DNA from 2 places in the Priestia sp. FSL P4-0332 genome. Region 1 is predicted to be linked to the other one. Evidence: riboswitches for the same ligand, from Rfam matches in the RefSeq annotation. Region 1 holds a riboswitch; the other holds the start of a gene.

Evidence for each region. Region 1 has a riboswitch for lysine ahead of MKY06_RS24075 (aspartate kinase). Riboswitches for the same ligand answer to the same signal wherever they lie in the genome.
Region 2: it holds a riboswitch for lysine, as region 1 does, so the genes downstream of both, MKY06_RS12985 (amino acid permease) here and MKY06_RS24075 (aspartate kinase) in region 1, are expected to answer to the same signal.

The regions. Positions count from the first base shown of each region.
Region 1 covers NZ_JBBOUA010000001.1:4,587,668-4,591,613, reverse strand. Annotated here, with positions in the region: gene uvrC (excinuclease ABC subunit UvrC) at 1-1,674, shown strand, start outside; lysine riboswitch at 1,740-1,917, shown strand; gene MKY06_RS24075 (aspartate kinase) at 2,059-3,291, shown strand; gene MKY06_RS24070 (YslB family protein) at 3,343-3,870, opposite strand.
Region 2 covers NZ_JBBOUA010000001.1:2,565,856-2,569,801, reverse strand. Annotated here, with positions in the region: gene MKY06_RS12990 (hypothetical protein) at 45-413, shown strand; gene MKY06_RS12985 (amino acid permease) at 449-1,888, opposite strand; lysine riboswitch at 1,991-2,175, opposite strand; TPP riboswitch at 2,350-2,450, shown strand; gene thiT (energy-coupled thiamine transporter ThiT) at 2,483-3,088, shown strand; gene MKY06_RS12975 (ethanolamine ammonia-lyase reactivating factor EutA) at 3,245-3,946, shown strand, end outside.

The DNA of each region.
Region 1 (3,946 bases):
GGAAAAGCAAAAGTATTAAAAAATCGAGTGCGCTCCTACTTTACCGGATCTCATGACGGAAAGACGCTTCGACTTGTAAACGACATTGTCGATTTTGAATATATCGTCACATCTTCTAATTTAGAAGCGCTTATTTTAGAAATGAATTTAATTAAAAAGCATGATCCAAAATACAATATCATGCTTAAAGATGATAAGGGTTATCCCTTTATTAAGATTACAGCTGAAAAACAGCCCCGACTTGTTATTACAAGAAAAATAAAAAAAGATAAAGGGAAATACTTCGGTCCTTATCCTAACGTTCAAGCTGCAAATGAAACAAAGCGGCTTCTTGATCGCATTTATCCATTAAGAAAGTGCTCTACCATGCCAGACAGACCTTGTTTGTATTACCATATCGGGCAATGCCTAGCTCCTTGCGTAAAAGAAGTAAAAGAAGAGCAAAACAAACAAATTATTGAAAATATCACGCGGTTTTTAAATGGTGGATATGAGCATGTCAAAACAGAGTTAACTGAAAAAATGTTAAAAGCTTCAGAAGAACTTGACTTTGAACGGGCTAAAGAATATCGAGATCAAATTGCTCATATCGAAGCGACAATGGAAAAGCAAAAAGTAACGTTTAATGATTTTGTTAATCGAGATGTGTTTGGCTATTCTTATGATAAAGGCTGGATGTGTGTTCAAGTTTTCTTTATTCGCCAAGGGAAATTAATTGAGCGAGAAGTTTCTATGTTTCCTTTTTATAAAGAGCCAGAAGAAGATTTCTTAACTTTTATCGGTCAGTTTTATGCCAAAAATATTAAGCCAAAAGAAGTGATGGTTCCAGCAACGATTGATGCAGAGTTGGCTGAGAAATTAGTAGAAGTAGAGGTTCAGCATCCAAAGCGAGGCAAAAAGAAAGAATTAGTAGAACTTGCGTGTAAAAATGCAAAAATTGCGCTCGGTGAAAAATTCTATTTAATTGAACGAGATGAAGAACGCACGGTTGGCGCAGTTGAACGGTTAGGAGAAGAGCTTGGAATTGCCGCTCCTTATCGGATTGAAGCATTTGATAATTCAAATATTCAAGGAACAGACCCAGTTTCTGCGATGATTGTTTTTGTTGATGGGAAGCCGGAAAAGAAAGAATATCGTAAATATAAAATTAAGACCGTGCAGGGACCAGATGATTACAGTTCCATGAGAGAAGTGGTTCGCAGAAGGTATTCCAGAGCATTAAAAGAAGATCTTCCGCTTCCAGATTTAATTGTTGTAGATGGAGGTAAAGGGCATTTGGCTGCGGTGCAGGATGTTCTCGAAAATGAATTGGGACTTTTAGTGCCTACAGCAGGTCTTGTCAAAGATGATAAGCACAGAACTTCGAATCTGATGATTGGCGAGCCTCCTCAAATCATACCGCTTGAACGCAATAGTCAAGAATTTTATTTGCTTCAGCGAATTCAAGATGAAGTTCACCGCTTTGCGATTACCTTCCACCGTCAAGTGCGCTCTAAGTCCGCTTTTCAGTCTGTTCTGGACGACATTCCGGGAGTGGGAGAAAAGCGTAAAAAAGCTTTGTTAAAGTATTTTGGTTCGGTGAAAAAATTGAAAGAAGCAACGGTTGAAGATATTCGAAATTCAGGTGTTCCTCAAAACATTGCTGAAAAAATTTATGAAACATTGCAAAAATAGTCTTGAAATAATAGAAAATGTTTGATAAGCTATTAACTAATTTCATACGACACTTCATCAAATGAAGTGAAGATAGAGGTGCAAATTTAATCAGTACGTATCAGGAAGGGTATGAGCCCTTATGAATGATGCGGAAAGGGAAATTTGCCGAAGTGAACATTACCTCATAGTAATGATTGCTGGTTCTGCGTTGAATAAACGTAGGATTGTCAAGATGTAGATTCTTGGAGAGCTATCTCACGGCAGTGGACGGTTATGTTTTATAATTTTCGTTCGTTAAGCAATGAGAGCTCATCTCATTGCTTTTTTTATTGTCTGAGTAAAAAAATTTAGCTTCTCATCATCCTGCATATGCAAATTTATTGAAAAGGAATGAACAAAATTATGGCATTAATCGTTCAAAAATTTGGTGGAACATCTGTTGGTTCTGTTGAACGTATTCAACATGTAGCAAACCGAGTTATTCAAGAAGCAGAGCGCGGTAACCAAGTAGTCGTTGTTGTATCGGCAATGGGCAAAACCACAGATGCACTGGTGAAATTAGCAAGTGATATTACGGACAGTCCAAGCAAACGCGAAATGGATATGCTTCTTACAACTGGAGAACAAGTGACGATTTCCCTGTTAACAATGGCCCTTCAATGCAAAGGGTATGAAGCAACTTCGCTAACAGGTTGGCAAGCTGGCATCCAGACGGAAGCAGTTCATAGCAATGCACGAATCCAGCACATTGATACAACTCGTATTCAACGTCAGTTAGATAGCGGACGAATTGTAGTAGTAGCTGGATTCCAAGGCTGTTCAGAAGATGGAAGCATTACAACATTAGGTCGAGGCGGCTCTGACACGACGGCAGTAGCTCTTGCCGCGGCGCTAAAAGCTGCAAAATGTGATATTTATACAGATGTAACAGGAGTGTTTACGACAGATCCGCGCTATGTAGAAGATGCCCGTAAGCTTCACTCTATTTCATATGACGAAATGTTAGAATTAGCTAATTTGGGAGCAGGGGTGCTGCATCCGCGCGCTGTTGAGTTTGCAAAAAATTATCAGGTACCGCTAGAAGTGCGTTCAAGCTTAGAAAACGAGAATGGAACGATTGTTGAGGAGGAAGTTTCAATGGAACAAAACTTAGTCGTAAGAGGAATTGCGTTTGAAGATAATATTTCACGCGTGACAATTGAAGGGTTAAACAACGAGTTGCAAACTCTTTCTACTATTTTTACAGCATTAGCAAAAGAACAGTTAAATGTGGACATTATTATTCAAAACGTAACGGCTAATAATCGTCTATCCATCTCATTTTCTATTAAAACCGTAGACGTAGAAGCTGCTCTTGCTGTCTTAAAAGAATATAAATCTACTTTAGGATATACGCGTATCGAACATGAAAGCGGTCTGGCTAAAGTGTCGATTGTCGGATCTGGTATGATTTCAAACCCAGGTGTTGCAGCTGAAATGTTTGAAGTGCTGGCAGGAGAGAAAATTGAAGTGAAGATGGTCAGCACGTCTGAAATTAAAGTATCTACAGTTGTACCGCATGCTGATATGGTAAAAGCAGTTGAGACGCTTCACGTAGCATTCGAACTAGAAGAACAGCAGGCAGTGCAAGTATAAAGAAGAGAAAAAAGACGTGGTATCTCCACGTCTTTTATATATACGTATTTTTTACTTTTTATAACGCTCCGCGCGTGTTTCGGTAGGTAAAATATCTTTTCGGTCCCACTGCACGGAAATCAGCACTTTTCCGTTCTTTTCTTTATGTGTTAAGTAGGCTTCTGTTAGGCAGTTGTTTTGCCGCTGAATCTGTTCAGCCACAAATCCTGACTCAAGATGAAACGAACAAGTTTCCTGCTGAAATCTTTTGCTGACCACATCACCTGATAACTCAAGCTCTAGTGAATATTTATCTTTTTTTGCAAGCGTCAGTGTTCCCCAGGAAGCTGCTTTAAAAAAAGCGACGATTTCATCCATTGTATTTAATGGGTATTTCCGCGCAAGGTGTTTTCCTGCCCAGTATGAAATGGTATTCGTTTCGTCTCCAAGAAGCTCTGGAATTAACACGTCACGCAAAAGGCTGTATCCGAAATATGAAACGTGATCAAGATTTCTCTCTGTTTCAGCTGTGACATTAGGTTCTGATGTTTCCATCGTCTCTTCAAGTTCTTGCTGTGATTCTGTTTGTAAATTGCTCATGCTTTCCCCTCTTTCTTTACTACTATTATATACAAATCTAAAAAACCTCTCACGCATTTTTTTAATAAAATGTAAG
Region 2 (3,946 bases), 2.0 Mb from region 1:
TAATAAATCGTTTTATTATGTTAATACGAAAGGTGTTAGCTATCATGAATACACATTTTCAATATCAGCATCTAAGAGCTATTCCGAAAAGATGGTCCAAAAAAGAGCTGCATATCCAGCTGAATAGAATCAAGCACAATTCTGAACTATCTACTATAGCAGCAGATCTGCTTTTTCATCTGTTAGAATGTACCCATTCGGGCCTTCAAACTAAACAAGAAATCATAGACTACATCCAAAGCATTCCTACTCATCAACTTCCATCTTTTGTAACCCATTTAAGCAGGTTAATTCAGCATATTTATTATATAGAAGCTGCTGATTACTGTAATCGTCCCCTCAAAGGTTATATGCTTGTTATGAAAAACCAGCCCGCCTATATATCTCTTCATTTTGCTGATCAGATCACATAAAAAAGCTCTCTATTCAAAAGAATAGAGAGCTTTTTTTATTCGTATTTTTTCACTGTTACTTGACATTCTTTTAACGGGATAAGTTTCGACTTTTTCGTCCATTTGTATCCTAACCAAACAATTAAGAATAAAGGAAGTCCGATATAGGAAACAAGTACACCGTACCAGTCAATCGAGTCACCCATAAACGCCGAATAGTTTTGGCCTAAAATAACAACGGCACATAAAATAAAGGCAAAGATAGGGCCAAATGGGAAAAGTTTTGCATGATATGGAAGTTCACTCAAATCATGACCTTGGGCAACAAATGCTCTTCTAAAACGATAGTGGCTGATTGCAATTCCTAACCAAGCAATAAAACCAGACATACCAGAAGCGTTAAGTAACCACGTGTATACCGCACCGTCTCCAAAAAATGAAGCACCAAATGCAAGTGTACCGACAAGTGCCGTTGCGATTAAAGCATTAACCGGAACGCCTCGTTTATTTACTTTTGCTAAGAACCTCGGTGCTTTTCCATCTTTCGCCAAGTTCCACAGCATACGCGTAGAAGCATACATACCTGAGTTACCAGCAGATAAAACGGCTGTTAAAATAACGGCATTGATAGCTGATGCTGCAAACGCCAGACCTGCTCGTTCGAATATTAGAGTAAACGGACTGACCCGCACATCATCACTTGCTAATGAATCCGCTGTGTATGGAATAAGCATCCCAATAACAAAAATAGCTAAAATATAAAATAACAAGATGCGCCAGAAGACTTGTTTAACTGCGCGAGGAACCGTTTTTTCCGGATCTTCACTTTCTCCAGCTGCAACTCCAAGCAACTCTGTTCCTTGGAATGAAAAACCAGCAGCCATAAAAATACCTAAGACAGTAAAGAATCCACCGTGAATGGGTCCATCACCAAGCGTGAAGTTTTTAAAACCTGGTGCTTCATTGTTAAAGATACCAAAAATCATCATAATACCAATAACTAAAAAGATGATAACTGTTACTACTTTAATTAATGAAAACCAAAATTCAGATTCGCCAAATCCTTTTACAGAAAGGTAGTTAAGCCCAAACATAATTAATAAAAACAGGGCACTCCATAAAATAGAAGAAGAGTTTGGGAACCAAAATTTCATAATAAGGGCTCCAGCAGATAATTCAGCTGCAATCGTAATAGCCCAGTTATACCAATAGTTCCAGCCGAGAGCGAAACCAAAGGATGGATCTACAAACCGAGACGCATACGTACTAAACGAACCAGCTTCAGGCATATAAGCTGCGAGCTCCGCCAGGCTGGTCATCAAAAAGTAAACCATGACACCAATAATAGCGTAAGCTAAAAGCGCTCCCCCAGGTCCTGCTGTGTGAATTGCTCCACCACTTGCTAGGAATAAGCCGGTTCCGATGGCTCCTCCTAATGAAATCATCGTTAAGTGGCGAGATTTCAACCCACGTTTTAATTCTTGCTGCTCTTGCATAGATAAATACTCCTTTCGAATGTACGGAAAGAGACGGGATAACATAAAAAAAGCCCGCAGTATATGTGCGCGCTTTTAAATCTGAAAACCGCGTCAACCTTCCGTGAAGATAGCTCTTCACATCACTTGCATGATGTGACAGTTCTGTTCCTGTTCGGAGACAGCCCCAGCTTAAATCAACCGAGAAGTGATCTAAACTTCGGCAATTTTTCCTTTCAAGCAACATCCTCAATGTTCTCTGCATTTCCGTTGCTTTACTATTAAAAACTGCGACCTCTACCTCATCGATTAGGATGAGGGTTTTTTATATTCATTTGACATAAAAGAAGTATATCAAATACTAAAACGATTGTCATTATAAAAAATAGATTCAGAAAATAGAAACATCTTTGAAATCTCTCGAATCTATTTTGTTACATATGGTATAATAAATGTTGTCATAATACTACATAAATATCCGAACGTACCACAGGGGGAGCCGCCGTGCTGAGAGTGAACAAATTGTTCAGACCCTTCGAACCTGTTAGTTAACGCTAGCGTAGGAATGTGGGAATAGTAGCATATATTTGCTTACTCCTGTGTAAACCGTTTGATATGAATGATTCAAAAACAGGAGTGAGAAACGTGAATAAAGCATTACCCTTACAGGCTAAAATTGAAATAGCTATTTTTGCAGCATTAGCACTTCTACTTGATCTTTTGCCTTCCATTAAGATTGCAACGGCTGTGAGTATTTCGTTCTCCATGGTGCCCATTTTTATTATGTGCTTTCGCTGGGGAGTAAAAGGCGGGGCTCTATCTGGTCTATTATGGGGGCTGTTGCAGTTGGCAACAGGAACGGCTTATATTTTAACAGCGCTGCAAACGTTTATTGAATATATTGTGGCTTTTGCTTTTATAGGTTTTGGAGGTGTTTTTTCGCAATCTATTAAAACAAATTTAGCTAACAATAACAGATCAAAAGCTTTTGTTTTGATTGTTTTATCCCTTGTTATCGGCAGCTTCGCACGGTATTTCTGGCACTTTATTGCGGGTATTATTTTCTGGGGATCATACGCGCCAAAGGGCATGTCCGCTCTGTGGTATTCTTTTTCAATGAACGGGATTTCAATGGTAGGGTCACTAATTGCCTGCTTAGTCATTCTTTCACTATTAATTCCATCCGCATCAAGAATGATTGTAACTAAATCACACTCATAATAAAAAAGACTAAATCTACCAAGATTTAGTCTTTTTTGTCATTTGTCACCTTTGTTTACACAAAAGTGTGTCAGGTTTGATAACATAGTTAGTGAAATATTCAAAAAACTGTTTTATGATAATCACCATATTCAAACGAGGTAAGGGATTGATAGCATGCTACAGAAATGGATCACGAGCATAGGTTTAGATATTGGAACAAGCACAACAAAACTGATTGTAAGCAAGCTGCTAATAGCAAATCAACAAAATCAGTTTACGCTGCCAGGCTGTCAAATTATTGATCGTCGCGTAACGTATGCAAGTTCTATCTATACCACCCCTATGCTAAACGATGTTGAAATCGATGTTCAAAAATTAACGGTACTACTAGAACAAGAGTATAAGAATGCAGGAATCTCCTTAGATCAAGTGGAGGCGGGCGCTGTGATCATTACAGGAGAAACGGCTAGAAAGCAAAATGCAGAAAGTATCGTTCACTATCTAGCCGAACATGCTGGGGATTTTGTTGTTGCAACAGCCGGCGCTGACTTGGAAGGAATATTAGCAGCAAAAGGATCAGGAGCAATCGAACGTTCTGCTGAAACAAATGCAGTAATTGCCAATATTGATGTAGGAGGAGGCACTGCTAACATCGCTTTATGTCAAAATGGAAAAGTGATAGAAACGTTTACACTGCATGTAGGCGGGAGATTAATTCGACTAAATGAAGACGGTCTTGTTACCTACATTTCGTCTCATTTAACTGAATTTTTGAAAAATAATTCTTTAACACTGCGAGAAGGTGAAAAAGCAACATTTGAAAAGCTCTCGTCTATCTGTCAATTACTAGCTGAAGAAACCGTGAATTATGTAAAA